2 regions of the Micromonospora sp. NPDC049048 genome follow, and region 2 is predicted to be linked to the other one. Evidence: predicted binding sites of a transcription regulator. Region 2 holds the regulator's gene; the other holds the start of a gene.
What was found. The regulator HrcA, encoded in region 2, represses chaperone genes, less so after heat shock. The targets are predictions, from matches to a motif close to GGTTNGCACNCTCNNNNNGAGNGTGCNAACC.

Region 1: groL (chaperonin GroEL) is a predicted target of HrcA. The motif match lies at 4,364-4,394, and genes of this name have one in related genera.

What each region holds. Positions count from the first base shown of each region.
Region 1 is NZ_JBICTM010000001.1:272,740-287,393, forward strand. Features, by position in the region: gene ACGFIG_RS01275 (GNAT family N-acetyltransferase) at 1-243, shown strand, start outside; gene paaN (phenylacetic acid degradation protein PaaN) at 296-1,969, shown strand; gene ACGFIG_RS01285 (GNAT family N-acetyltransferase) at 2,021-2,554, opposite strand; gene ACGFIG_RS01290 (cold-shock protein) at 2,765-2,968, shown strand; gene ACGFIG_RS01295 (hypothetical protein) at 3,294-4,316, shown strand; gene groL (chaperonin GroEL) at 4,591-6,213, shown strand; gene ACGFIG_RS01305 (hypothetical protein) at 6,271-6,468, opposite strand; gene ACGFIG_RS01310 (GNAT family N-acetyltransferase) at 6,549-7,475, opposite strand; gene ACGFIG_RS01315 (S8 family serine peptidase) at 7,522-10,065, opposite strand; gene ACGFIG_RS01320 (glycerol-3-phosphate dehydrogenase/oxidase) at 10,143-11,960, shown strand; gene ACGFIG_RS01325 (hypothetical protein) at 12,050-12,574, shown strand; gene ACGFIG_RS01330 (FAD-binding oxidoreductase) at 12,657-14,057, opposite strand; partial or broken gene ACGFIG_RS01335 (DUF4031 domain-containing protein) at 14,125-14,340, shown strand; gene ACGFIG_RS01340 (metal-dependent phosphohydrolase) at 14,600-14,654, opposite strand, start outside.
Region 2 is NZ_JBICTM010000003.1:48,368-63,021, forward strand. Features, by position in the region: gene ACGFIG_RS10855 (GlsB/YeaQ/YmgE family stress response membrane protein) at 83-370, shown strand; gene ACGFIG_RS10860 (GlsB/YeaQ/YmgE family stress response membrane protein) at 678-965, shown strand; gene ACGFIG_RS10865 (sugar ABC transporter substrate-binding protein) at 1,192-2,481, shown strand; gene ACGFIG_RS10870 (carbohydrate ABC transporter permease) at 2,478-3,464, shown strand; gene ACGFIG_RS10875 (carbohydrate ABC transporter permease) at 3,461-4,318, shown strand; gene ACGFIG_RS10880 (MOSC domain-containing protein) at 4,380-5,021, shown strand; gene ACGFIG_RS10885 (phytanoyl-CoA dioxygenase family protein) at 5,175-6,110, opposite strand; gene ACGFIG_RS10890 (hypothetical protein) at 6,299-7,159, opposite strand; gene ACGFIG_RS10895 (enoyl-CoA hydratase-related protein) at 7,403-8,212, opposite strand; gene hemW (radical SAM family heme chaperone HemW) at 8,233-9,456, shown strand; gene ACGFIG_RS10905 (DUF4870 domain-containing protein) at 9,497-10,123, opposite strand; gene hrcA (heat-inducible transcriptional repressor HrcA) at 10,364-11,386, shown strand; gene dnaJ (molecular chaperone DnaJ) at 11,460-12,605, shown strand; gene ACGFIG_RS10920 (16S rRNA (uracil(1498)-N(3))-methyltransferase) at 12,792-13,526, shown strand; gene ACGFIG_RS10925 (SDR family NAD(P)-dependent oxidoreductase) at 13,735-14,496, opposite strand.

The DNA of each region.
Region 1 (14,654 bases), on a different contig from region 2:
GTCGGCGCGTCGGCCGACTGGCACGCGTTCCAGCAGATCACCATCGTCGATCCGGACCACCGTGGGCACCGCCTCGGGCTGCTCGCCAAGGTCGAGAACCTGCACCACCTGCTGGCCCACGAACCGGCGGTACGCGCGATCGACACCTTCAACGCGGCCGAGAACGCGTACATGGTGCGGATCAACGAGCAGCTCGGGTTCCGCCCCGTCGACGGCTGGACCGACTGGCAGCTCACCATCTGAGTTGTGACACGCCCCTACTGATCCTGGTGCTTTCTGTTGCATGATGGCGGGCATGACGGAGACCCCGCACCCCCTGTACGACAGGCACGCCGACACCCTGACCCGGGCGCTGACCGCCATCACGGAGCGCGGGTACTGGTCCGCCTACCCCGAGTCGCCCAGCCCCCGCGTCTACGGTGAGACCGCCGCCGCCGACGGCAAGGCCGCCTTCGAGGCGTACCTCGGCGGCGACTTCCCCCTCGACCAGCCGGGCGCGACCGACCGGGTCGCCACCGAGACCAGCCCGTTCGGCGTCGAGCTGAACGTCCGCTACCCGCACGCCGGCGCCGACGAGCTGGTCGCCGCCGCCTCCGCCGCGCTGCCCGGCTGGCGCGACGCCGGCCCGCAGGCCCGGGCGGGGGTCTGCCTGGAGATCCTCGACCGGTTGCACAAGCACATCTTCGAGCTGGCCAACGCGGTGCAGTTCACCAGCGGCCAGGCCTTCGTGATGGCCTTCCAGGCCGGCGGCGCGCACGCGCTGGACCGCGCGCTGGAGGCGGTCGCCTACGCGTACGCGGAGATGACCCGGCACCCGGGGACGGCGGGCTGGGAGAAGGCGGCCGGCAAGGGCGACCCGCTGCGGATGACCAAGACCTTCCACGTGGTGCCCCGTGGCGTGGCGCTGGTGATCGGCTGCAACACCTTCCCGACCTGGAACTCGTACCCGGGGCTGTTCGCCTCGCTGGTCACCGGCAACCCGGTGGTCGTCAAGCCGCACCCGCGCGCGGTGCTGCCGCTGGCGATCACGGTGAAGTACGCCCGGGAGGTGCTCGCCGAGGCCGGCTTCGACCCGAACCTGGTGCTGCTCGCCCCCGAGGCGCCCGGCGAGAAGCTCGCCTCCACGCTGGCCCTGCACCCGGCCATCAAGATCATCGACTTCACCGGTTCCACCGAGTACGGCGACTGGCTGGAGGCCAACGCCCGGCAGGCGGCCGTCTACACCGAGAAGGCCGGGCTGAACACGGTGGTGATCGACTCCACCGACGACTTCGCCGGGATGTGCCGCAACCTCGGCTTCACCCTGACCCTCTACAGCGGCCAGATGTGCACGACGTCGCAGAACATCCTGATCCCCTCGGGAGGCATCGAGACCGACCAGGGGCACAAGAGCTTCGACGAGGTGGCCGGCGGGATCGCCGCGGCGGTCGCCAAGCTCACCGCCGATCCGGCGCGCGGGGTGGAGATGACCGGCGCCATCGTCAACGACGGGGTGCTGGAGCGCCTCGACGAGGTCACCAAGGTCGGCGAGGCGGTGCTGGAGTCGCGTACGGTCGAGCACCCGGCCTTCCCCGGCGCGGTGGTCCGCACCCCGACGGTGGTCAGGCTGGCGGCCGACGACGCCGCGACCTACTCGAAGGAGTGGTTCGGGCCGATCTCGTTCGCCATCGCCACCGACTCCACGGCGCACAGCCTGGAGATCCTGCGCTCCACGGTCGGCGAGAAGGGCGCGCTCACGGCGGCGGTCTACTCCACGGACGAGACCGTCCTCGACGCGGCCGAGGCGGCGGCGATCGAGGTCGGGGTGCACCTGTCCTGCAACCTCACCGGCGGGGTCTTCGTGAACCAGTCGGCGGCCTTCTCCGACTTCCACGGCAGCGGCGCCAACGCGGCGGCCAACTCCGCGCTCACCGACGGCGCCTACGTGGCCAACCGGTTCCGCGTCGTGCAGTCCCGCCGCCACGCGTGATCCGTCCGGCTGCCCGGGTCGGCCCACGGCCGGCCGGTCCGGGCAGCCGCGTCAGGCCTTGCGCCGCATCTGGAGTTCGGTGAGCACCGGCACGGTGGGGTGCGGGACGCGTACGCCGGTGTCGACGAAGCCCAGCCGCCGGTACGCCCGGTAGGCCCGGTCGTTGCCGACCACGACCTCCAGCATCAGTTCGGGCCGCCCGCAGGCCCGGGACCAGGCCGCGACCGCGTCGACGAGGTCGCCGAGCAGGCCGGTGCCCCGCCAGGGCGGGGTGACGTAGACGGCGTACACCAGGGTCAGCGCCGGCTCCCCGGGGGCCGCCGTGCCACCCGCGTGCCCGACGAGCCGGCCGCCCGGGTCCGCCACGAACTGCGCGGTGCCCACCCCGGCCGAGACGGACGCGATCCTGGCCGCGTAGTCCGCGTGCGGCCGGGCCGCCGCGTCGGCGAGGGTCTCGAGGAAGGCCAGCGGGGCGTCGGCGAGCATCTCCAGCCGCAGGGCCCGCATCCGGGCGGCGTCGCGGGGCCGGACCCGCCGGATCTCCGCCCGCCGCGCCTGCCCCGACCCGTCGGGCGTGCTCGTCATGACGCATGCGTACCACAGCGATGAACGCCGATGTCCACCGGTTGAAATATGCCCGATTTGTGGTCGTGCGCCGCCGTCACGCTTCGTGTAGCGTGCGATTTCGGTTACCGTTTCAGCGGCCATTGTCGATCGCCGAATCGGGCGTCCTCCGGTGCCGGCCAGCCCGGCCTCCGGGGTCGTGAAACGCTGCGCAGAGTGAGGAAGTGCACCGTGGCACAGGGCACCGTGAAGTGGTTCAACTCCGAAAAGGGCTACGGCTTCATCGCCGTCGACGGCGGGCAGGACGTCTTCGTCCATTTCTCGGCGATCGAGATGGACGGCTACAAGGCGCTGGACGACGGCCAGCGGGTCGAGTTCGAGGTCGCCCAGGGCCAGAAGGGCCCTCAGGCCGAGCGCGTACGCGTCATCGCCTGACCGCGCACTCCTCCGCCCACGCGTCGGTCGCCTGCGCCCCTCCCCGGCCATCGGTCCCGGGATGTCCGGCGGGTGACCCGGCGGTGCCGTCCGGTTCGGCGGGCCGATCGTGCCGGGCAGCGGTGTCGCGGTGGGGCGGGCTCCGGTGCGGTTGCGCCGGCAGGGGAGGATCGTGAGCCGTTCCAGCCATCGCTGAGGAGGGTTCATGTCCGACCAGCCGCCCCAGGCCGTGCCGTCTCCGGGAGATCCGAATGCCGGAGGGCCGGCCGTCCCGGCCCCGGACAGTTCCGTGGCCCCGGGCGGTCCGGTGGCCCCGGATGGTCCCGTGGCCCCGGGCGGCGGTGTGCCGGCCGGCCCGCAGCCGCCGCAGGACTGGGTCTTCCCGCCCACCGGCGGGTACCCGGTCGGCGCCGGCCCGTACGGCGGGCAGCCCTGGTACCCGGGTGCCCCGGTCGCCTACCCCGGGCAGCCCGTCCACGGCTGGTACCCACCGGCGTACGGCCTCGACCCGGCCGACCCGCTCGTCACCCCGCCCGGCGCCGGCGTCAACGGCTGGTTCAACCGGTGCGTCGGCGCCGTACGCCGGGGCTGGCGGCTGTTGCTGCCGATCCTGCTGCTCACGCAGGTGCTGCCGGCGGCCGTGGTCTCGGTGCTCTCGCTGGTCGTCGACCCCACCGCGCGGTGGGACCAGGCGATGGCCGAGGAGCCCACCACGCTGCCCGACACCTTCGTGACCGACCTGGGCGTCATGCTCTCCGTGGTGCTCGGCAGCGCCCTCGTCTTCGGCCTGGTGCAGAGCCTGGGCTGGGCGGCCGGCACCTGGGTGGTCACCCGGCAGGCGGCCGGCGAGTCGGTGAGCATGGGCGCGGCGCTGTCCCACGGGGCGCGCCGGGCACTGGGCCTGTGGGGCTGGACCCTGCTGATGAGCGTCATCATCGGCCTCGGCGCCTGCTTCTGCGTCATCCCCGGCATCTACTTCGCCTTCGCGCTCAGCATGGCCGGCCCGGTCTACCTCTTCGAGCGGCAGCACCCGATCGGCCGCTCCTTCCGGATGTTCCACGACCGCCTCGGCCTGCTGCTCGGCCGGGTGGCGCTGGTGGCGGCGGCGGTGATCATCGGCGGCGGGGCGGCCGGGATGGTGGAGGGCCTCGGGACGCTGCCGTTCGGCACCACCCCGCTGGACTCGCCCGGCACGGCGGTCGGCGTGCTGGTGGTGACGCTGCTGGGCGCGGTGCTGGCCCTGCCCACCCACCTCGCCCAGCTGGTCGGGCTGGTCGTCACGTACGCCGAGCAACGTGCCCACGAGGGGCCGGTGGACAGCGCGCGGCTGGCCGGCGAACTCGGCTGACCGGGCCCATCGTGCTTGCACTCGGCAGGGGAGAGTGCTAAACAAGTCATTGGCACTCGCACACCGCGAGTGCCAATGGTCGGGGCGGTAGGGCCACGGTCGCAGCGGCGTCCAGACGCGGTTGCGGCACATGGCCGGTCGTCGCGGGCTATCCGGCCCGGCCGAGGAGACGTCGTCGTCGCCAGGTGGCGACGTCCCAAGGTGCGTACACCAGGCGGCCCATCCGGGACACACACTCCGGGTGGCCCGTGAGTGTCCAGGAGGACAACGCCGTATGGCCAAGATGATCGCGTTCGACGAAGAGGCTCGCCGCGGCCTCGAGCGGGGCATGAACCAGCTCGCCGACGCCGTGAAGGTGACCCTCGGCCCCAAGGGCCGCAACGTCGTGCTGGAGAAGAAGTGGGGTGCCCCCACCATCACCAACGATGGTGTGAGCATCGCCAAGGAGATCGAGCTCGAGGACCCCTACGAGAAGATCGGCGCCGAGCTGGTCAAGGAGGTCGCGAAGAAGACCGACGACGTCGCCGGTGACGGCACGACGACGGCGACCGTCCTGGCCCAGGCCCTGGTCCGCGAGGGCCTGCGCAACGTGGCCGCCGGTGCCAACCCGATGGCCCTGAAGCGGGGCATCGAGGCCGCCGTGGCCAGCGTCTCGGAGGAGCTGCTCAAGCTCGCCAAGGACGTCGAGACCAAGGAGCAGATCGCCTCCACCGCCTCCATCTCCGCCGGTGACAACACCGTCGGCGAGATCATCGCCGAGGCGATGGACAAGGTGGGCAAGGAAGGCGTCATCACCGTCGAGGAGAGCAACACCTTCGGGCTGGAGCTGGAGCTCACCGAGGGTATGCGCTTCGACAAGGGCTACATCTCGGCCTACTTCATGACCGACCCGGAGCGCATGGAGGCCGTCTTCGACGACCCCTACCTCCTGATCGTCAACAGCAAGATCTCGTCGGTGAAGGACCTGCTCCCGATCCTGGAGAAGGTCATGCAGTCGGGCAAGCCGCTGCTGATCATCGCCGAGGACATCGAGGGCGAGGCCCTGGCCACCCTGGTCGTCAACAAGGTCCGGGGCACCTTCAAGTCGGTCGCCGTCAAGGCGCCGGGCTTCGGTGACCGCCGCAAGGCCATGCTGGCCGACATCGCCATCCTCACCGGTGGCCAGGTCATCAGCGAGGAGGTCGGCCTCAAGCTGGACGCCGTCGGCCTCGACATGCTGGGCCGCGCCCGCAAGGTCGTGGTGACCAAGGACGAGACCACCATCGTCGACGGTGCCGGCGACGCCGAGCAGATCCAGGGCCGGGTCAACCAGATCCGGGCCGAGATCGACAAGAGCGACTCCGACTACGACCGCGAGAAGCTGCAGGAGCGGCTGGCCAAGCTGGCCGGCGGCGTCGCGGTGATCAAGGTCGGCGCGGCCACCGAGGTCGAGCTGAAGGAGCGCAAGCACCGCATCGAGGACGCCGTCCGCAACGCGAAGGCCGCCGTCGAGGAGGGCATCGTCCCGGGTGGTGGCGTCGCGCTGGTGCAGGCCGGCAAGACCGCCTTCGACAAGCTGGACCTGGCCGGCGACGAGGCGACCGGCGCGCAGATCGTCAAGATCGCGCTGGACGCCCCGCTGCGGCAGATCGCCGTCAACGCCGGCCTCGAGGGTGGCGTCGTCGTCGAGCACGTCCGCAACCTCAACCCGGGTCACGGCCTCAACGCCGCCAACGGCGAGTACGTCGACCTGCTGGCCGCGGGCATCATCGACCCGGCCAAGGTGACCCGGTCGGCGCTGCAGAACGCCTCGTCGATCGCGGCGCTCTTCCTCACCACCGAGGCCGTCGTGGCGGACAAGCCGGAGAAGACCCCGGCCGCCCCGGCTGGTCCGGGTGGCGGGGAGATGGACTTCTGAGTCCAGCTTCACACGCCGGAAGGGGCGGGCCGCGTCAGCGGTCCGCCCCTTCCGCTGTCACGTCGGCAGTGGCCGTTGGTTGCGCCTCCGCTGCGCCCCGTCGTACGGCTGCGGGACCGGTACCGGCTCGTCGACCAGCGTCACCGGCTCGTCGGCCGGTTCGTCGACGCCGGCCATCTCCGCCTGCTGCTCGGCGTCGCCGTAGTCGAGCCGGTCGAACGGCAACGGGCCGGGGCGTTCGTCGTCCGTAATCATGGCTGCCTCCTCTACCGAAACGGTAGGGCGCGACGATCACCGATACGGGCGAATGGCGCTACATCCCGTTCGCCCTGTTGTCAGTCCCCGAGCGCCCTGCGGTACAGGAAGAAGACGCGCTCGATCCGGGCGCCCGCGCTGCCCGAGTAGAACGGGACCGGCCCGACCCAGCCGATCTGCGCCGCCGTCACCCCCGCCGCCCGCTGGTCGCGCAGGCACCGGCGCAGCAGCACCCCGCCGATCCCCGAGCCCTCGGCCGCCGGGGCGGTGCCCATCGGGCCGAACCAGCTCGGCCGGGACGACCCGTACGCGGCGAAACCGAGCACCGTGCCGTCGCGCTCGGCCAGGTGGCAGCCGGCCCCCTCCCGGCCGACCGAGCCGGCCAACTCGGCGTCCCAGGCCCCGCCGAACGTGGCACGGGCGAACTCGGCCAGCGCCGGCAGGTCGCCCGCCGCGGCACGGCGGACCGTCACCCCCTGCCCGGCCAGCCGCGCCTCCGCGGGCTCCGTCGGGCGCAGGGCGGGCGAGCCGTCGTACGACAGGTCGGCCGTCATGTTCCACGCCGTCCGGTCCTGCCGGTAGCCGAGCGCCAGCGCGGCGCAGATCGCCGGCGTGTAGCGCACGTCGATGCCGGGCCAGGCGTAGTAGGGCGGGTTGCCGGCGAGCAGCACCTCCACCGCGCCGAGGCCGGCGAGGGTCCGCTCGGCGTACGACAGCAGTGCCCGCCCCACGCCCCGTCGCCGGTGGGCGGGGTCCACCGCCACCAGATCCACGTGCCCCAGCCGGGCGTCCCGGGCGGCTACGGAACAGACCAGCACCCCGACCAGCTCCGCCCCCCGGTACGCGCCCAGCGCGACCACCGGCCGGTCGACGACCGCCCGGGTCCAGAGCGCGTCCACGACCTCCGGCGCCTCGGCCGCGTCCTCCGGCAGGTCCAGCGCCCGGCGGCACAGCTCCACCACGTCGGGCGTCCGGTCGGCGGTCAGCTCGACGATCTCCGTCTCCATGGCCGCCGACCATAGATCACCGGATGCGGGGGGAGGCAAGACCCGCTCACCCCTTGGCCGTCCGCACCGCCACATAGGCGTCGACCAGGCCGGCGCCGGTGATGTTCCGGTCGCCCCCGCACGTCTGCGTCGCCGACGCGTACGTGGCACCGGCAGGGGTCGCGGTGTCCCGCAGGATCTGCCGGGTGCGGGGCAGGTCGCCGACCAGCGTCGGGTCGGCCGACCACATCAACGCCACCACGCCGGCCACCTGCGGGGTCGCCATCGAGGTGCCGCTCAGGGTGGCGTACCCGCCGCCCGGCATCGCCGACAGCACCTCGTCGCCCGGCGCGACCAGGTCCGGCTTGGCCGCCCCCGGCACCGGGCCCCGCGACGAGAACAGGGTCACCCGGCGCTGCCGGTCCACCGCCCCGACGGTCAGCACGTCCGCGTACGGGGCGGGCGGGTCGGCGATCGAGCCGCAGTACGGGCCGGTGTTGCCGGCGGCGGCCACGACCAGGATGCCGGCGGCGGCCAGGGCGGCGGTCGCCGGTCGGAGCACGCCCGGGTCGCAGCCCTCGATCGGCGGGCAGCCCCACGAGTTGGTGAGGATGTGCGGGGCGCGCGCCGGGCGGCCGTCGGTGAACGGGTCCCCGCCCGGCGGGAAGGGCGCGAGCATGAACTGGAGGCAGTCCAGGTAGTACGCGGGGTTGCCGAGGTTGCGGTCCAGGTTGACGCAGCCGACCCAGCCGGCGCCCGGGGCCACTCCGACGCCGTCCCGGCCCACCGCGCTGCCCGTCGTGTGGGTGCCGTGGCCGCCCTCGTCGGTCGGCCGGCGGGTGCCGTTCCACGGGTCGTACCAGGAGTCGTCGCCGCCCCGGAAGCCGCCCGCCAGCGCGGGGTGTCCACCGTCCACGCCCGAGTCCGAGCTGCCCACCACGATCCCGGAGCCGTCCACCCCGAGCTGGGACCAGACCCGGTCGGCACCGATCATCCGGACGTTCCACTCCGGGCCGGCCGGCGCCGGTGCGGTGCCACGCGTGCGGCCGGCCGGGGCGGGCAGCGGTCGCAGCCGCTGGCTGACCAGCACCCGGGCCACCTCCGGCCGGCGCGACAACCAGGCCCGTACCGCCGGGCCGCCGTCCACCTCGACCGCGTTCACCAGGTAGTAGGGGGTGTGGTCGAGACGTAGCCGGCGCAGGTCGCGGCGCAGGTCGGCCTGGGTCCGCCCGGCGGTGGCGACCAGCCGCCGGTGGACCTCGGCGACCCGGGCGTCCCGGCCGGCCCGGCCGGTCGTCGCCGGGACGCCGGTGAGGTCGGCCTGCTCGCGCAGCACCACGAACAGCCGCTCGCCGTGCAGGCCGGGCTGGCCGGCGCCGACGGCCACCGCACCGACCACGACCAGCAGGACGCCGGCGGTCACCCCGGCGACCCGTCGGCTCGGCCGCCGAGGCCGGGTCAGCAGCACGCCGTACGCCACGGCGAGGATGGCCGCGACGGCGAGCCCGGCGCCGGCCGCGACCGCCACCCAGAACGGCACGTCGCGGGTGCCGGCCAGGACGAGGCTGATCTCCTCGGGATCGGTGAAGGCCAGCGGGCCGAGTACGGCGAGCCCGACCAGCCAACGGGTCGCGGGGCCCACGGCACCCGGAACTGCCCGCCCGCCCGACTCTCGGGCCGCGACGTCCGGCTCCCGGTCTGCGACGCCCGACTCCCGGTCTGCGACGTCCGGCTCCCGGTCTGCGGCGTCCGGCTCCCGGCCAGCGGCGTCCGGCTCACGGGCCGCGGCGCGCAGGGCCGCCAGCGCGAAGCCGGCCGGCGGCAGGGTCAGCAACAGGGGCAGTTGGGCCCCGGACTGCCCGACCCCGGCGGCGATCAGCAGCAGCGCGACCCCGGCGACCAGCCCGCCGACCAGCACCAGCCGGGCCGGCCGGGGTGGCTCGCCGACGGCGAAGCGGGACCAGAAGGCGCCGTCGAGCAGCGCCCCGGCCAGCACGCCCAGCGCGGCGGCGGCGACCCCGGCGAGCACCGTCTCCAGCAGTCCGCCGAGCGCTCCCAGCCAGACCCAGGGCAGCAGCAGCGCCAGTCCGCCGGCCACCCCGAGCAGCGTGGCGGCCGGCGCGGACCCCTGGGGCGTCGGGACGGGCCCGCGGGGCGTCGGGACGGGCCCGCGACGGGCCAGCGCCCGTAGGACGAGGGCGGCCAGCGCGGCCGTGGCGGCCAGCGCGGCGAGGTAGGCCTCCTGGTGCACCGGCGGGATCGCCCGGAGCAGCCCCAGCGCGCCGAGCACGAGCGTCGCCGCCAGCCAGACCCGGCCGGCGGCGCGGACCGCCACCGAGCGGGGCAGCAGGGCGAGCGCCAGGGCGGGCGCGCCGACCAGCAGCACGGTGAACAGCACCGTCACCGGCCAGAGCCAGGCCACGCGGTCCAGCCCGGAGAGCAGTACGACCTGGTCGGCCAGCCAGCCGCCGAGCTGCCCGACGACCACGAGCCCGACCGCCCAGCAGCCGGTCACCACCGCCGCGACCACCGGCCAGGGACCCGGCCGCCCCGGCGGGACCGGGGGGCGGGGGACGGGTTGACCGGCGGGGAACGGGGGACCGACCTCCATCCTGTGACAGTACGGCGCGGACGCCGTGTGCCGCCCGGGACGGCGACCGTTACCGTGGACGGGTGCGTGACCCCAACGTGTCCCGAACGACAGCCGGTCAGCTCTCCCCCGAGCGCCGGGCCGCGGATCTGCGCCGCCTGCGGGCCGAACGCTTCGACGTGCTGGTCATCGGCGGTGGTGCGACCGGGGCGGGCGCCGCCCTGGACGCGGCCTCGCGGGGGTTGAAGGTGGCGCTGGTGGAGGCGCGCGACTACGCCGCCGGCACCTCCAGCCGCTCCAGCAAGCTCATCCACGGGGGCCTGCGCTACCTGGAGCAGCTGGAGTTCCACCTGGTGCACGAGGCGCTCACCGAGCGGGGACTGCTCGCCACCCGGCTCGCCCCGCACCTGGTCCGCCCGGTGCCCATCCTGGTTCCGCTGCCCGACGGGCGGGGCGTGCGCGGCCTGCCCGCCCGCGCCTTGCGCCGCTCCTACTACGGCGCCGGCGTGGCGGCCTACGACGCCTTCGCCGGGGTGTTCGGTGGCGGGCGCGGCATGCCGTTGCACCGGCACCTGACCCGCGAGGGCGCCCGCCGGGTCTTCCCCAGCCTGCGCGCCGACGCGGTGGCCGGCGCGATCCGCTACTACGACGGGCAGGTCGACGACGCACGGCTGGTGGTGACCCTGGCCCGCACGGCGGCCAGCCTCGGCGCGACCGTGGTGAACAGCACCCGGGCGGTCGGGCTGATCCGGCAGGCCCGCGAGGTCACCGGCGTCCGGGTCCGCGACCTGGAGGCGCCGCCCGGCTCCCCGGACGCCGAGTTCGAGGTACGCGCCCGCACCGTCATCGCCGCCACCGGCGTGTGGAGCGACGACATGTCCCGGATGCTGAACGACGTCGGGCTGCGCCCCGGCATCCGCGTCCGGGCGTCCAAGGGCGTGCACCTCGTGGTGCCCCGCTCGGCGATCACCGGCGAGGCCGGGCTGATCCTGCGTACGGCCACCAGCGTGCTCTTCGTCATCCCGTGGGGCGGGCACTGGATCATCGGCACCACCGACACCGACTGGCGGCTGGACCGGTCCCACCCGGCGGCCTCCGCGCGGGACATCGACTACCTGCTGGAGCAGGTCAACACGGTGCTCGACCGGCCGCTCACGACGGCCGACATCGAGGGGGTCTACGCCGGGCTGCGACCGCTGCTGGCGGGCGAGGCCGACTCCACCTCCAAGCTCTCCCGCGAGCACGCCGTCTTCGAGCCGATGCTCGGTCTGCTGCTGGTGGCCGGCGGCAAGTACACGACGTACCGGGTGATGGCCTCCGACGTGGTCGACCGCGCCGCCCACCGGCTCGGTGCCGTACGCCCCTCCCGCACCGCCGACCTGCCGCTGCTGGGTGCCGACGGCTACGCCGCGATGTGGCGGGACCGGGCGGACCTGGCCCGACGGCACGGGGTTCCGGTCGGGGTGGTCGAGCACCTGCTGGAGCGCTACGGCACCCTCACCCGCGACCTGCTCGCGCTGATCGACGCGGACCCGCTGCTCGCCTCCCCGCTGGCCGGCGCCCCGGAGTACCTGGCCGCCGAGGTGACGTACGCGGCCCGGGCCGAGGGGGCACTGCACCTGGAGGACGTGCTGACCCGGCGTACCCGGATCTCCTTCGAGACGGCGCACCGGGGCCTGGAGTCGGCGGGCCACGCGGCCGAGCTGATGGGCGCGGTGCTCGGCTGGGACGAGGCCACCCGGGCCCGCGAGGTGGCGCACTACCGCGCCCGGGTGGAGGCGGAACGCCAGTCCCAGCTGATGCCCGACGACGCCACCGCCGACGCCGCCCGGCTCGGCGCGCCCGACGTACGGGGTTTCGCGGCGGACCGCGGGGCGGACGACGACCAGGCCGAACTGCCGTCCTCGTCCCGCTGATCGACCCGCCCCCGGTCACCCCCTAGGTTCGGTGTCCCACCCCGGCGAGCGGTTACGGCCGTCACCTGCGGTGGGATAGGTTCCGGCCCGTGCCCTCCGTCTCCTGGTCGCGCCCGTTCCGCCTGTGCGTCGTCGCCCTGGCGGTCGCCGCCCTCGCCGGCTGCGCGCTGCCCGGACGCGCCGACGACGGCCGCGCGCCGGCCCTCAGCGGGCGGTCGCAACCGGGGCCCGGTGGCGCGACGACGACCGGTGAGGGCGAGGTCAGCCTCCTCCAGCGGGTCGGCGCGAACGGTCCGCTGCGTAAGCTCACCGTGGGGCCGGACGGCAGGTGGGAGTGCGTCGACTGCGCCGGCGACGGCGTGACGTCGACCGGCGTGCTGGGCCCGGAGCACGTCGCCCGGCTCCAGGGGCTGCTCGCCGACCCGGGGCTGGCGGCGGAGACCGACCAGGCCCGGCGCTACCAGGTCACCTGCATCGACGCGTTGACCTCCAGCCTGCTCACCTCGGCCGGCCTCGTCACGTCGCAGGACTGCCCGGGTGAGGAGCACCCGCCGATCGCCCACGAGATCCTGCTGCTGCTCACCCAGGCCACCCCGGCCGAGATGACCGCCTGACGGCCGTGCCCGTCAGCGGGCCCATCGTGGCCGGGCCGCCGCTCGGGGACGACGGGAGACGACCGCTTGACGGCTGGGCCCGTCAGAGGACCTTGCCGGGGTTGAGCAGGCCGGCGGGGTCGAGGGCTGTCTTGATGGCCTGGTGTACGCGCATGCCGACGGGGCCGATCTCGCGGGCGAGCCAGTCGCGTTTGAGTAGGCCGACGCCGTGTTCGCCGGTGCAGGTGCCGCCGAGTTCGAGGCCGAGGCGCATGATCTCGTCGAAGGCGCGTCGGCCGCGTTCGAGGCTGGTCGGGTCGGCGCGGTCCACCACGATGTTCGGGTGCATGTTGCCGTCCCCGGCGTGACCCACCACGCCGATCGTCACGTCGCACTCGGCCGCGATCCGTGCGACCCCGTCGAGCAGCGCCGCCAACGCCGCCCGGGGCACCGCCACGTCGTCGATGACGAGGCCGCCGTTGCCGCCCGGGAAGGTCTCCGCCGCGAACTTCTCCATCGCCGGGTGCGCCAGCCGGCGGGCCTGCAACAGGGCCGCCGCCTCCACGGCGTCGGTGGCCGTGTAGACCTCGTCGGCGCCGGCCGCCGCGCAGACGGCGGCCAGGCCGGCCAGGTCGTCGGCCGCGCGGGTGCCGGTGTCGGCGGCGGCCAGCAGCAGCGCCTGCGCGTCGGTGCGCAGCCCCATCGGCCGGTACGCCTCGATCGCCCGCAGATGCGTCCGGTCGAGCAGCTCCAGCAGGCTGGGGGAGAGGCCCCGGGCGGCGATCTCGGCGACGGCAGCCCCGGCGGCGGCGGTGGTGGGGAAGACCGCCACCATGGTCAGCGACTCCGGCGGCGCCGGCCGCAGCGCCACCGTCACCTCCGTGATCACACCGAGCGTGCCCTCGGAACCCACGAAGAGCCGCGTCAGGTCGTAACCCGCAACCCCCTTGGCGGTACGCCGACCCGTACGCAACACCTCACCCGAGGCCAGCACCACCTCCAGACCCAACACGTACTCGGTCGTGACCCCGTACTTCACGCAGCACATGCCGCCCGCGTTGGTCGCGACGTTCCCACCGATCGTGGAGGACTCCCACGATCCCGGATCCGGCGGATACCACAGGCCCTGTTTCGCCACCGCCGCCGACAACGCCGCGTTCACCACGCCCGGCTGCACCACCGCGATCCGGCTCACCGCATCGATCTCCAGCACGGCATCCATCGCCACCATGCTCACCACCACCGCACCGTCGACCGCGTTCGCCGCGCCTGCCAGCCCGGTACGCGCCCCCTGCGGCACCACCGGCACCCCGTACCGCCCCGCGACCCTCACCACCTCGACCACATCGGCCGTACCGCGGGGGCGGACCACCACCAGGGGCGTACCGGAGGCGCAGAGGTCGGCCTCGTCCCGCTCGTGCATCCGCAGCAGGTCCGGGTCGGTCAGTACGGCGTCGTCGCCGAGCGCCGCCCGCAGGTCGTCGAGGAGGGGGGATCCGGGCATGTCGCCGAGGCTACGGTCGGTGCCGCGTGATCACCAACAGGTCCGCGGGGCGGGTAGTTTGGCCGACATGCTCTACGTGGACCGGCTTGCCTGGCCGTGGCGGGGGCGGCTCTGGTCCCACCTGATCAGCGACGTCTCGCCCGCCGAGCTGCATGTCTTCGCCGAGGCGCTGGGCGTGCCCCGCCGGGGGTTCGACCGGGACCACTACGACATCCCCGCCGACCGCTTCGCCGTGGCGGTCTGGCTGGGCGCCCGGGTGGTGCCGAGCCGCGAGCTGGTGCGCCTGCTCCAGCAGGCCGGCCTGCGCCGCCCCAAGCACCTGACCCGCCCACCCCGCCCCGCCGCGCCCCCAACCCACCCCGCCCTCCCCGCCCACCCTGCCCCCGACCTCCGCCCACCCCGCGTCGATCATGCAGTTGTGGTCCCCCAGAAGCCGCTGAGCGGCGCTTTTCGCCCACCACAACTCCATGATCGACACGTGCGTGCGGGCGGGGCGCGGGGCGGGAGTGTGGGGCCGAGGGCAGGGCAGAGGGTAGGCGGGGTCAGGGGAGGGGGAGGGCGGACAGCTCGCGGGTCAGGTTGGCGCGGGCCGGGGAC
Region 2 (14,654 bases):
TTTCGGTGGGTCGGGAACTTAGCGGTCACGACAGGAACACCACAGACCGTGGATCTGATTGTTTTTGAAGGAGGAGGGCGACGTGGAGCTCACCGTTTGGGGCATCATCACTGCGCTCGTCGTTGGTCTTATCGTCGGTGCTCTGGGTCGCCTGGTCGTGCCGGGCCGCCAGAACATGCCGATGTGGCTGCACATGCTGATCGGTGTGGGCGCCGCGTTGCTGGGTACCGTGCTGGCTCGGGCGATGGGTATCGCGACCGAGACCGCCGGTATCGACTGGGGCGAGCTGCTGGTGCAGGTCGTGCTGGCTGCGATCGCCGTGGCGCTGGTCGCCGGTGTGGGTCGTCGCCGCAGCGTCACCCACCGGTAATCGTCGTACCGCTTCGACGGGCGTCCGACCGACAGGTCGGGCGCCCGTTCGCGTACGCGGGGTCGGGGGAGACCTCCGGTGTCCGATGTGGTGGGCCGGCGGGTGCCGAGGTGTCCCGGACATCCCGTCGTTGCGGGGGCGTCGCGTCGGCGCACCCCGGGCGAAAGGGCCTCCGCTGCCGGGAGCCCGCGACTCGAAAGGGTGTCCCGGAAAGTCGGTTTGGTTTTTCGGTGGGTCGGGAACTTAGCGGTCACGACAGGAACACCACAGACCGTGGATCTGATTGTTTTTGAAGGAGGAGGGCGACGTGGAGCTCACCGTTTGGGGCATCATCACTGCGCTCGTCGTTGGTCTTATCGTCGGTGCTCTGGGTCGCCTGGTCGTGCCGGGCCGCCAGAACATGCCGATGTGGCTGCACATGCTGATCGGTGTGGGCGCCGCGTTGCTGGGTACCGTGCTGGCTCGGGCGATGGGTATCGCGACCGAGACCGCCGGTATCGACTGGGGCGAGCTGCTGGTGCAGGTCGTGCTGGCTGCGATCGCCGTGGCGCTGGTCGCCGGTGTGGGTCGTCGCCGCAGCGTCACCCACCGGTAATCGTCGTACCGCTTCGACGGGCGTCCGACCGACAGGTCGGGCGCCCGTTCGCGTACGCCGGGATGGTCCTGGTCTGAGTGGTTCCACCCTCGCGTCGACCGGCGCGTGATCAATCCGTTGCGGTACCGTCGCCTCTCCTTGGCCGGCCACCACTGTCGTAAAGGAAATTTACGTACTAGGGTGCGGCGGAGAAGGTTAGTGCCAAGCGGCGCGAGGGAGATGTGGCGTGAACAGGTGGAAGCGGCTGGCCCCGGTCACCGCCGTCGTGGCCTCGGCCGCGATGGTCCTGGCCGGTTGCGGTGGCTCCGATGACGACAAGGCTGCCGACAACAGCAAGCTCACGGTCTGGATGATGGGCGAGGGTAGCGAGGCGCAGACCAAGTTCCTCGACGGCGTCGAGGCCGAGTTCCGGCAGAAGCACCCGAACACGGACGTGGTGGTCCAGTACATCCCCTGGCTCGAGGCGCCGAAGAAGTTCCAGGCCGCCCTCGCCGGCGGTGAGGGGCCGGACATCACGGAACTGGGCAACACCGAGACCCAGGGCTGGGCGGCGCAGGAGGCCCTGGCCGACGTGACCGACCGGATGAACGGCTGGACCGAGGGCAAGGACCTCCTCCCCGACCTGGTCAAGAACGCCCAGCTCGACGGCAAGCAGTACGGCGTGCCGTGGTACGCCGGTGTGCGCGGGATGTACTACCGCACCGACTGGTTCGCCGAGGCGGGCGTGAAGCCGCCGACCAACTGGGAGGAACTGGTCGCGGCCGCCAAGACCGTGCAGGCCAAGAAGCCCGGCACCTACGGCCTCGCGCTGCCCGGCAACTCCGAGCTGCCCTTCTACTCGTTCCTCTGGGGCGCCGGCGCGGAGATCGCGACGCAGCAGGGCGACTCGTGGAAGTCCGGCTACAACACGCCCGAGGCGCAGAAGGCCGTCAAGTTCTGGACCGACCTGGTGACCGTGCACAAGGTGGCCCCGCCGGCCGCCGCGGGCTGGAACGAGATCGACGCCCGGACCCAGTTCGCCACCGGCAAGGCGGCGATGGCCTTCGGCGGTAGCTGGCAGCAGGGCGCCATCAAGAAGGACAACCCCGAGATCGAGAAGGTCTGGGGCACGTTCCCGATCCCCGGCCCGGACGGCAAGCCGGCGCCCGCCTTCGCCGGCGGCTCCGACATCGCGGTCTGGAAGGACAGCGAGCGGCAGGACCTCGCCTGGGACTACCTGACCGTGCTGCTGAGCAAGAAGAACGACCAGGCCTTCGCCGACAGCCTCGGCTTCTTCCCGGTCTACAAGGACCTGGTCGGTGGCGACAAGTACGCCAACGACAAGATCATGTCGGCGTTCGCCACGACGATGCAGAACACCAAGCTCACGCCGCTCACCCCGAAGTGGGTGGAGGTCAGCCGTACCAAGACGGTGACCCAGGCGATGAACAGCTCGGTCATCAAGGGTCAGAAGACGGTCGAGAAGGCTACCGCCGACGCGGCCGCGGAGATGGAAAGCATCCTCAACTCCAAGTGACCACGCTGACCGAGGCGCCGGAGACGGCCGCCGCGCGGAAGACCTCCGCGCGGCGGCGTCGCCGGGTCGACCGCCTGCCGTACCTGCTGCTCCTGCCCTGCCTGGTGATCATCGGCGTGCTGCTGCTCTGGCCGCTCGGCCAGGTGGTGGTGATGTCCTTCCACCAGCTCAACAACGTCCGCCAGTTGCGCGGCGACCGCGAGTGGCCGTGGGTGGGCTTCGGCAACTACGCCGAGATCCTCAGCGATCCGTTCTTCCTGACGGTGCTGCGCAACACCGTCCTCTTCGCCGTGGCCAACGTCGTGCTCACGATGGTCCTGGGCACCCTGGTCGGGCTGCTGCTCAACCGGCTCGGCAAGCGGATGGCCGCCTTCGTGGCCAGTTGTGTGATGCTCGCCTGGGCCACCCCGGCGCTGACCGGCACGATCGTCTGGAAGTGGATCTTCGACGACACCAGCGGTCTGGTCACCTGGTTGTTCAACGCGCTGCCCGACGGGCTGTCGCAGAGCCTCTTCGGGCGCAGCGACTGGACGGGCTACGGCTGGTTCAACTCGCCGCTGCTGTTCTTCACGATCCTGACGCTGGTGGTGGTCTGGCACTCGTTCCCGTTCATCGCGGTGAGCGTGCTCGCCGGCCTGAAGAGCGTGCCGAGCGAGCTGCACGAGGCGGCCCGCGTCGACGGGGCCGGGCCGTGGAAGGTGTTCTGGAAGATCACCTTCCCGCTGCTGCGGCCGGTCTTCGGCATCCTGATCGTGCTCTCCACCATCTGGGACTTCAAGGTCTTCACCCAGCAGTTCGTGCTGGCCGGCGGTACGCAGGACCGGCCGACGTTCATGCTCTCCATCTACTCGTACGCGGAGGCGTTCTCGCCCCCACCCAAGTACGGTCTCGGCGCCGCGATCGCGGTGATCCTCACCCTGATCCTGCTGGTGGTGACCGGCCTCTACGTCCGCATGGTGCTCAAGCAGGAGGAGGACGCGTGACGCGACGCGGAGGCGGCGGGGGCGCGAAGCGGCTCGCCCTCAACGGCGCGGGGCTGCTGGTGGCGCTCTTCGCCGCGTTCCCGGTCTACTGGATGATCGCGACCTCGCTGAAGCCGAGCTCGGAGATCTTCTCGTCGACCCCCCGGCCGGTGCCCGCCGAGCCGACCCTGGAGCACTACCGGCAGATCCTCACCGGGAACCTGATCCCGGGCGTCACCTTCGCCGACTTCTTCCTCAACAGCGCGCTGGTGGCGGTCTCCACGGTGGTGCTCAGCGGCCTCGTGGCCCTGCTGGCCGCCACCGCGGTGGCCCGGTTCCGGTTCAAGCTGCGCACCACCTTCCTGATCATGCTGCTGGTGGTGCAGATGATCCCGCTGGAGGCGCTGGTCATCCCGCTGTTCCTGATGATCCAGCGGCTCGGGCTCTACAACACCCTGCCCAGCCTGATCCTCACCTACCTCGGCTTCTCGCTGCCCTTCGCGGTCTGGATGCTGCGCGGCTTCGTCGCCGCCGTACCCAAGGAGCTGGAGGAGGCCGCCGCGATCGACGGGGCCAGCCGGGCGCAGACCTTCCGGAAGGTTCTCTTCCCGCTGGTGGCACCCGGACTGGTCGCCACCAGCATCTTCTCCTTCATCACCGCCTGGAACGAGCTGATCTTCGCGCTCACCTTCATCAACGACCAGGAGAGCTACACCCTGCCGGTCGCGATGACGTTCTTCTTCGGCCGTGACGACACCGCCTGGGGCCCGGTGATGGCCGCCTCCACGCTGTTCACGTTGCCGGTGATCGTCTTCTTCCTGCTGGTGCAGCGGCGGATGGTCTCCGGGCTCGTGGCCGGAGCCGTCAAGGGCTGAGGACCGGGCTCACGTCGGCGGCGCGGCGGAGGTGTCCGTCGGGCCGGCTAGGCTGACCGCCATGACGGGCAGGCTGGCTGCGGTGAACCTCGGCGTCGTGACCGAGGCGGAGTGGGCGGGCGACGCGAGCGGTCGCAGCGGCATCGACAAACGGCCGGTCGACGGCCCGGTGCTGCTGCGCGTGGACGGCGTGGCTGGCGACTTCATCGGCGAGCGCGCCCACCACGGCGGCCCGGAGCAGGCCGTCTACGCGTACGCCGAGGAGGACGCGTCCTGGTGGGCCGGGGAGATCGGCCGCAGCATCCGCCCCGGCGGCTTCGGCGAGAACCTGACCACGTACGCGGTGGACGTGACGGGCGCCGTGATCGGCGAGCGGTGGGCGGTCGGGTCGGCGCTGCTCCAGGTGACCAAGCCGCGCACGCCGTGCACCACCTTCGCCGGTTTCTGGGGCATGCCCGACCTGATCAGGCGGTTCACGGCGCGGGCGACCCCCGGGGCCTACCTGCGGGTGCTGCGCGAGGGCGAGGTCGGCGCGGGAGATCCGGTCGAGGTGGTGGACCGGCCCGCGCACGGGGTGACGATCGGCGAGGTGTTCCGCGCCATGAGCCTGGAGCCGGAGTTGCTGCCCCGGCTGGTCGACGTGCCGGACCTGCCGGAGAAGATCCGCGACAAGGCGCGCCGCCGCCTCGCCGGCGGGAGCTGACCACCGCCGCCTCGCCGGCGGGAGCTGACCACCGCCGCCACGCCTTCCGGGGGCCGACTGCTGCCGTCTCCCCGGGTCGGGCTGGCCGCCGCCTACGGGAACGGGCCCCGTCCCGTGGGGGAAGGGGCCCGTTCGGCGCGCGCCGGGTTCGGCTCAGCGCAGCCAGGGCACGCTGCGGTCGAGCAGGCCGCGCTCCTTGAGCTCCTTGCGCAGCGGGATCTCGTCGTCGACGTACCCGTTCCAGTTGATGCCCCAGTAGTTGGCGGTGTGGGTGCCCTCACCGCAGAGCTGGCGCTGCACCGGCGTGCGGTTGGCCCACCACTCGCCGTCCTTGTCGATGTGCAGCTCGTCCAGCGGCCGGATCCACCGGTAGGTGTAGCCGATGAAGAGCATCTTGCGGGTGATGGTCGACAGGTTGGTCGAGCGCGAGTGCCACTGGCGGCGGTCGAAGATGAAGGCGTCACCGGGGTTGGCGGTGATCTCCACCGTGCCCTCCGGGTCCGGGTTGTGCACGGAGGTGTCCTCCGGGCGGGGCAGCGAGTTCCACAGGTGGCTGCCCGGGATCACCTTGGTGGCGCCCCGGCCCTTCTCCGACAGGTCGGACAGGACGTAGGCCACCTTGAGCGAGAACATCGGCCGCGGCAGGTTCGGGTCCATCGTCTCCGGGTCGGAGTTCTGCCGGTACCCGTCCTGGTGCCACCCCCAGTAGGGCTTCTCCGGCTCCGCCGCCGGCGGGGTGACGTCCAGGTGGTTGTGGTGCGTGTAGATGTTCCAGCCGGCCAGGCCCCACATGTACGGGAACGCGATCGGGTGGGTCAGCAGGTCGCCGAAGAGCTCGTCGCGCTCCAGGAAGCCCAGCAGGTGCAGGGTGCCGTCCTTGGTGGTGGTGCCCTTCGCCTGCTCCTCGGCGTAGACGCGGTCCACCGCAGCCTCCAGCGCCGCCCGGTGGTCCTCCGTCAGGACGTTGCGCAGCAGGAGGAAGCCCTGCTCGTGGAACTCCTTGCGGTCGGTGTCACTGATCGGTTCGTAACCGGTCCGGTCGCCGTAGTCGAACACCTCGACGTACCCCTCCCCATGAGGCGAATGCATTCCTGGCACAGGCCGCCGATCGTAACGCGCTCATTCCGGGCCGGGATACTGCCGGGCCCGATATGCGACTGCTGTCGGGACCGTGGGGAGCAGTCCGGTGACGCGGAGTCGCGCGCCTGCGCTGCGGCGAGCCTTATCGACTGGAATGCCGGTTTACGCGGTGACTGCCGGTAAAGAGATCAGAGCCACTACGCCTCGGCGAAGACCTCGGCGACCACCCGACCGTCGGCCTGGGCGTCGTCGATGCGGTTCCAGGTGCCACCCCGCGCCGTCCACTCCAGGCCGCCGAAGCGCACCCGCTTCACGCCGTGGTCCTGGGCGTGGGAGACCAGCCAGTGCGCGTACCGCCAGCCCCGGCGCTCGTCGGCGGCCGGGACCGTCAGGCCCGTCAGGTCCGCCGCCGTGCTCGCGCCGGCCAGCCCCCAGTCCAGCGCCAGGCCGCGGGTCAGCGCGTTCGCCGCGGCCTCGCCGCGCATCGCCGGGTCGCGGCCCACCGTGCAGGCGACGGCGCCGGTGGCGTGCCCCACGAGGGCCCGGGTCAGCACCTCGGACTCGTCCGCCCATTTCTGGTACGCCTCGGGGAAGGCCGACCGCTGCACCTTCTGCGCCGCGTCGGTGACCCGCATCTGCTCCCAGCCGCGCACCTTCTTGAGCGCGGCGTAGAACTTGCGGGCCGCGTAGCGGGGGTCGCGGATCTGCTCCGGGGTGCCCCAACCCTGGCTCGGGCGCTGCTGGAACAGCCCGACCGAGTCGCGGTCGCCGCCGGTCAGGTTGCGCAGGCCGGACTCCTGGTAGGCGGTGGCCAGCGCGACGACGACGGCCCGCTCGGGCATCTTGCGCTGGATGCCGATGGCCGCGATCGTGGCCGCGTTGGCCATCTGGTCGGCGTCCAGGGTCACCCGGCCGTCCGCCTGCACCGTGCACGTCCGGCTGGCCAGGGGGAGACGCAGCTCTCCGCCCACCTGCCGGATGACGACCCAGATCCCGACCGCGGCGAGGACGACGAGGACGACGCCGCCCGCCACGACTGCGCGAGTACGCACCCACACCCCCTGATCGACAGTCCGCCAAGCGTACGTCCCCCGTGGCGCCTTCCGGGGCGTCCGACCGGTTCTCCGGGAGCATCGGGCGTGGCACCGGCCGCCCGGCGGGGCGCCGGGGCGGAGTCCGGACGTTCCCGTTTCCCGCCTGGCCTCACCCCGCCCCCGCCCGCCAGCCGTGACCCGCGCAGCCGCCCCGCCGCGTTGTGGCCCCGCGCCGCCCGCTGCCCGCCCTACCGGTCGTCGCGCGCCCTACCGGTCGTCGCCCGCCGTGGCGTCGCCGTCGGCCGGCACCCAGCGCGCCGGCCGCTTCTCCCGGAACGCCAGGACGCCCTCGCGTCCCTCCTCCGACAGGAAGTACCCCGTCGAGAGGGCGGACAGCTCGGCGATCTCCGCCCGCAGGTCCGTGGCGGGCGGTCGGCGCAGCAACTGCTTTGCCCCGGCCAGCGCGTTCGGTGCCCCCCGCACCAGAGAGTCGCAGTACCCCGCAACCGCCGCGTCCAGCCCGGCCGCCGGCACCGCGGCGGTGACCAGGCCGATCTCGGCGGCCCGCCGGCCGTCGAAGGTGTCGCCGGTCAGGTAGAGCTCGGCCGCCGCGCGGGGGTGCAGCCGGGGCAGCACGGTCGCGGAGATCACCGCCGGCACCACGCCGATCCGCACCTCGGTGAAGGCGAACGTGGCCTCCTGCGCGCACACCGCCAGGTCGGCCGCCGCGACGAGGCCGAGACCGCCGGCCCGGGCGGGGCCGGCCACCTTCGCCACCACCGGCTTCGGGCAGTCCCAGACCGCCGCGAGCACGTCGCCGAGCATCCCGGCCGGCACGGTCCCGCTGGCGTAGGCGGCGGCGGTCTCCTTCAGGTCCGCCCCCGAGCAGAAGACCGGGCCCGCGTGGTCGAGCACGATCACCCGTACGGCGTCGTCGGCGACCGCCTCGGCGAGGCCGGCCAGCAGCTGGGTCATCAGCGGCGTGGAGAGCGCGTTGCGGTTGTGCGGGCTGTCCAGGGTGAGCGTGGTCACGCCGCGGGCCGTGGCGGCCTGTACGAGCACGTCGGGAGAGGTCATGGAAGGGCACACTAGTGGCCATGCCCGGCGTCCTTCCAGAAGGCGAAACCGTCCCCGTCGACGGGTCGCTGCCCGCCACCGCCACCCGTGCCGTCGGCGCGCGCGGCTTCGGCGTGTACGTCCACGTGCCGTTCTGCGCCAGCCGCTGCGGCTACTGCGACTTCAACACGTACACCTCAGCCGAGCTGGGCGGCGGAGCCGACCGGGACGCGTACGCCGACACCGTGCTGGCCGAGCTGGCGCTCGCCCGCCGGGTGCTGGGCGACGCCCCACCGCCCCGGGTCGACACGGTCTTCGTCGGTGGCGGCACCCCGACCCTGCTCCCCGCCGACGACCTGGCGCGGATCCTCGACGGCATCGACCGCACCTGGGGGCTCGCGCCCGACGCCGAGGTGACCACCGAGGCCAACCCGGAGTCGGTCACGCCGGAGTCGCTGAAGGCGCTGCGGGCCGCCGGCTACACCCGGATCTCGCTGGGCATGCAGTCCGCCGCGCCGGGGGTGCTGGCGATCCTCGACCGTACGCACAGCGCCGGCCGGGCCGTCGCCGCCGCCCGGGAGGCGCGCGACGCCGGGTTCGACCACGTCAACCTCGACCTGATCTACGGCACGCCGGGGGAGAGCGAGGCCGACTTCGCCGCCTCCCTCGACCAGGTCGTCGCCGCCGGGGTGGACCACGTCAGCGCGTACGCCCTGATCGTGGAGGACGGCACCCGGCTGGCCGGCCGGATGCGGCGCGGCGAGCTGCCGTACCCCTCCGACGACGTCGCCGCGGACCGCTACCTCGCCGCGGAGGCCGCTCTCGGCGCGGCCGGTCTCTCCTGGTACGAGGTGTCCAACTGGGCCCGCGACGAGGCGGCCCGGTGCCGGCACAACCTGCTCTACTGGACGGGCGCCGACTGGTGGGGCCTCGGCCCGGGGGCGCACAGCCACGTCGGCGGCGTGCGCTGGTGGAACGTCAAGCACCCCACGACGTACGCGAAGCGGCTGGCCGGCGGCGGGTCGCCCGGCCTGGCCCGCGAGGTGCTCACCGCCGACGAGGCGCACATGGAGGACGTCATGCTCCGGCTGCGCCTCGCCTCGGGGCTGCCGCTGGACGCCCTCGACGACGCCGGCCGGGCGGGTGCCGCGCGGGCCCTTGACGCCGGGCTGCTGGCGGCCGACGAGCACGCGGCCGGCCGGGCCGTGCTGACCCTGCGGGGCAGGCTGCTCGCCGACGCGGTCGTGCGCGACCTGCTGCCCTGAACCGCGTGCCGGGGCCGGCCGGGGGAGCGGCCGGCCCGGGTCACTTGGTGAAGGCGTAGGTCATCGGGTAGCGGTAGAGCACGCCCTCGTTGGCCTTGACGCCGCCGATGATGCCGAAGATCAGCGGCACCAGCCAGACGAGCATCGGAACGAAGAACAGCACCCCGCAGGTGATCAGCGCGACCACCCAGCTCAGCACCCCGACGATCGCCCAGGTGAGCTGGAAGTTCAGCGCCGCGACGGCGTGCGCCCGGGCCGTCGGCGACTGCTGCCCCCGGACCATCAGCGCGATGAGCGGCGCCACCCAGCCGAGCAGGCCGCCGCCGACGATCACGCCGAGCGGGCCGCCGAAGTGGGCGATCAGGGCCCAGGTCTTGTCGTCGTTGTTGGCGTAGCCGCCCGTCGGCTGGCCGTAGCCGCCAGCGCCCGGGTAGCCGGCCCCGGGCGGGGGGAAGCCGCCGGGCGGGGGGTAATCGCCCGACGGCGGCTGGTCACCGGTGGGCGGCGGATAGCCACCGGGCGGGGGATAGCTTCCCGGGCCGGGGGCCCCGGACAGTGGTGCGGTGGGTTCGGCGAAGCCGGAGGGGCCGGGAAACCCGGACGGGGCGGTCGGGTCCGGCGGAAGGCCAGGATCCCCTGCTCCGGGAGGGCGAGGTGGTTCGGTCATGGAGGTCACGGTAGGGGCAGCCGGCAACTCGGCACCAGCCTGACGTCGTCGACATGTCCGAAAGACCGGGTTCCCGACCACTGGCGGCCGGACCCACGGTCGCTGATCGGACTGGTCGCCCCAGGTCGATCATCGCGCGGGCGGCCCCGCCGACGTAGACTGGCACTCGCTACAGTCGAGTGCCAGCAGCCCGCCCGGCCCCCGCCTGCGGGGGCCGACGAGCGACAGGAGGTGGGGAGGATGGGTCTCGACGACCGCAAGCTCGCCGTGCTGCGCGCGATCGTCGAGGACTACGTCGCCACGCAGGAGCCCGTCGGCAGCAGGGCGCTGGTCGAGCGACACCAGCTGGGCGTCTCGCCGGCGACCGTCCGCAACGACATGGCCGTGCTGGAGGAGGAGGGCTACATCCGCCAGCCGCACACCAGCGCCGGCCGGGTGCCCACCGACCGGGGCTACCGGCTCTTCGTGGACCGGCTGTCCCGGGTGAAGCCGCTCAGTCCGGCCGAGCGCCGGGCGATCGAGCGCTTCCTGGTTGGCGCCGTCGACCTCGACGACGTGGTGCACCGCACCGTCCGGCTGCTGGCGCAACTCACCCGGCAGGTCGCCGTCGTGCAGTACCCGAGCCTGGCCCGCTCCTCGGTGCGTCACCTGGAACTGGTGCCGATCTCCACCACCCGGCTGATGCTGGTCATGATCGCCGACACCGGCCGGGTCGAGCAGCGGCTGGTCGAGCTGCCCGCGCCGATCCCGCCCGACGACGTCACGGACCTGCGCCGGCTGGTCAACGAGAAGCTGGTCGGCACCCGGCTGTCGGAGACCCCGCCGCTGGTGCAGGCGCTGGTCGAGGAGTCGACGCCGCACCTGCGGCCGGCCATGACCACCCTCTCCAGCGTGCTGCTCGAGACGTTGATCGAGCGGCACGAGGAGCGGATCGCGCTGGCCGGCACGGCCAACCTGACCCGAGGCGGGCTGCTCGACTTCCAGGGCTCCCTGCGCCCCATCCTGGAGGCGCTGGAGGAGGAGGTCGTCATGCTCAAGCTCATCGGCGAGGCCGAGCCGAGCACGACCCGGGTGCTCATCGGTGACGAGAACGAGGTCGACAACCTGCGCGCCGCCTCGGTGGTCAGCACCGGCTACGGGCCGGGTACGACCAGCGTCGGCGGCCTCGGCGTGCTCGGGCCGACCCGGATGGACTACCCCGGCACCATCGCCACGGTGCGGGCCGTGGCACGCTACGTGGGCGAGCTGCTGGCCCAGAACTGACCAGTCAGGGCCGACGGCCGGCTCCGGCCGCCGACCGGCGCAACGCGAGACGAACATGAGGACACGGAACGCAGTGGCCAGGGACTACTACGGCATTCTCGGCGTGAGCCGGGAAGCCTCCGACGACGAGATCAAGCGCGCCTACCGCAAGTTGGCGCGACAGTTCCACCCGGACGTGAATCCGGATCCGGAGGCACAGGAGAAGTTCAAGGACATCAACGCCGCGTACGAGGTCCTCTCGGACGACCGGAAACGGCAGATCGTCGACCTGGGCGGCGACCCGCTCGCCCCCGGCGGCGGGGGCGCGGGCGGCCCCGGCGGCCCGGGCGGCGCGGGGCCGTTCGTCGGCTTCCAGGACATCATGGACGCGTTCTTCGGCGGCGCGGCCGGCGGCTCGCGTGGCCCCCGGCCCCGGACCCGGCCCGGCGCCGACGCGATCCTGCGGCTGGAACTGGACCTGCACGAGACCGCGTTCGGCGTCGAGGCACCGATCACCGTCGACACCGCCGTGCTCTGCACCACCTGCTCCGGCGCCGGCACGGCGGCCGGCACCCACCTGGCCACCTGCGAGGCGTGCGCCGGCCGGGGCGAGGTGCAGTCCGTGCAGCGCACCTTCCTCGGTCAGGTGGTCTCCGCCCGGCCGTGCACGGTCTGCCAGGGCTACGGCACCACCATCCCGCACCCGTGCCCGACCTGTGCCGGGGACGGCCGCGTCCGCACCCGGCGTTCGCTGACCGTCAAGATCCCGGCCGGTGTCGAGGACGGGATGCGCATCCGGCTCGCCCAGCAGGGCGAGGTCGGTCCCGGCGGCGGCACGGCCGGCGACCTCTACGTGGAGATCCACGAGCGGCCGCACGACGTCTACTCCCGCAAGGGCGACGACCTGCACTGCCGCGTCACCGTGCCGATGACGGCGGCGGCGCTCGGCACCCGGCTCACCATCAAGACGCTGGACAGCGAGGAGACGGTCGACGTCAAGGCCGGCACCCAGCCGGGCAGCACGCTGCGGCTGCGCGCCCGGGGTGTGCCGCACCTGCGCGGCACCGGCCGGGGCGACCTCTACGTCCACCTCGACGTGCGCACCCCCACCAAGCTCGACGCCGACCAGGAGCGGATGCTGCGCGACTTCGCCAAGACCCGGGGCGAAGAGGTGGCCGAGCTGACCAAGCAGGGCGGCTTCTTCTCCCGGATGCGCGACGCCTTCAACGGCCACGCCTGACGGAGTTCGGGTCGCCGCCCACAGTCGCGGCGGCCCGCCCGTTCACCGTGCCGGCCTGCCCGTTCACCGGGACGGCCCGCCCGCCTGTGCCAGCGCCCGCCTGCTCGCACCTGGCGGCTCGCCTGCCTGTCGGCCCCTCCCGGGCTCACCGCCCCGGCGCCCGCCGGGGCGGCTAGCCTGATCGTCGTGTCCGCGCCGCTGTTCCTGGTCGACCCGCTGCCCACCGACGACCGGCTGACCCTCGACGGTCCCGAGGGGCACCACGCCGCCACCGTGCAACGGCTGCGCGTCGGCGAGCGGCTGCTGCTCGCCGACGGCCGGGGCGGCACGGCCGCCGCGGTGGTCACCGCCGTCGGCCGGGGCACCCTCGATGTCGAGATCACCTCGCGGGGGTACGTCGACGCGTCCGTCCCGCGCCTGGTGGTGGTGCAGGGCATCGCCAAGGGCGACCGGGGCGAGCTGGCCGTGCAGGCGATGACCGAGGTCGGCGTGGACGAGATCGTGCCCTGGGCGGCCGCCCGTTCGGTGACCCAGTGGCGCGGCGACCGGGGCGTACGGGCGCGGGAGAAGTGGGCGGCGACCGCCCGGGAGGCGGCCAAGCAGGCCCGCCGTGCCTGGCTGCCCGTGGTCGCCGGGACGCCGGACGAGTCGACGACCCGGGTGGCCCGCCGCATCTCGGGCGCCGCCGCCGCGTTCGTGCTGCACGAGGAGGCGCAGGAGCGGCTGACGAGCGTCGAGCTGCCCACCGCCGGGGAGATCGTGCTGGTCGTCGGCCCGGAGGGCGGCATCGCCGACGCGGAGCTGGACGCGTTCCGCGCCGCCGGCGCCCGCCCGGTCCGCCTGGGCCCCTCGGTGCTACGCACCTCCACCGCCGGCGTGGCGGCCCTAACGGTCCTCGCCACCCGCCTGAACCACTGGTAGCCCCCGCGCCGCCCGCCCCGTCCGCGCGCCTCCGTCCGGGCTGCCCGCGCCCCCTGTCAGCGGGCCTCGCGCCGCCGCCCGCCGCGTCGATCATGCAGTTCTGGTGGGCAGGAAACCCCTTTTCGGCCCTTTTGTCGGGCACCACAACTGCATGATCGCGGGGGACAGGGCAGGGAAGGCCGGCGGGGGTGGGGTGGGGTGAGGGCTGTCAGCTGCGGAGGTAGGAGGCGCCGTTGAGGTCGACGATGGTGCCGGAGGCCCACTCCGCCTGCGGGGAGGCGAGCCAGTGCACGGCGGCGGCGATCTCCTCTGGGCGGGCCACCCGGTTGAACGGGCTCTGCGCCCGGATCGCGGCACCCCGTTCTCCGCTCAGGTGTTCGGTCGTCATGTCGGTCTCCACGAAGCCCGGCGCGACCGTCGCGATCGTGATGCCGTACGGGGCGAGGGCCACCGCGAGCGACTGCCCCAGCGCGTTCAGCCCCGCCTTGCTCGCCCCGTACGCCGGCTGCTCCGGCTCGCCCCGGAAGGCTCCCCGGGAGGAGACGTTGACGATCCGCCCGCCCCGCGCGCGCATGTGCTGCGCGGCGCACCAGATGACGTTGCCGGCGCCGGTCAGGTTGGTCTCCAGCACCTGCCGCCACTGCGCGCGCCACTGCTCGTAGGAGGCGCCGAAGACCGGGTGCGGGGCGTCCCGTTCGCCGTACACGCCGGCGTTGTTGACCAGCACGTCCAGCCCGCCGAGCAGGTCGGCCGCCTCGTCCACCATGGCCCGTACGGCCTCCGGGTCGGTCAGGTCGGCGCGGACCACCACGTGTCCCTCACCGGGCAGTTCGGCGCGCAGCCCCTCGGCCAGTTCCGCGGAGTCCCGGTGGTGGATCGCCACCCGGTCGCCGCCGGCCGCGAACGCGGTCGCCACCGCCCGCCCGATGCCGCGCGAGGCCCCCGTCACCAGTACCGCCCGTGAAGTCACGCCGGCCATCATGCCTGGCCGGCCCCCGCCCCGTGCGCCGGCCCCCGCCCCGTGGTCGGCCCCCGCCTCGTGCGCCGGCCCTCGCCTCGTGCGCCGGCCCCCGCCTCGTGCGCCGGCCTGTCCGCCGCGTGCCGGCCCCCGCCCCGGCCCGAGCCCGG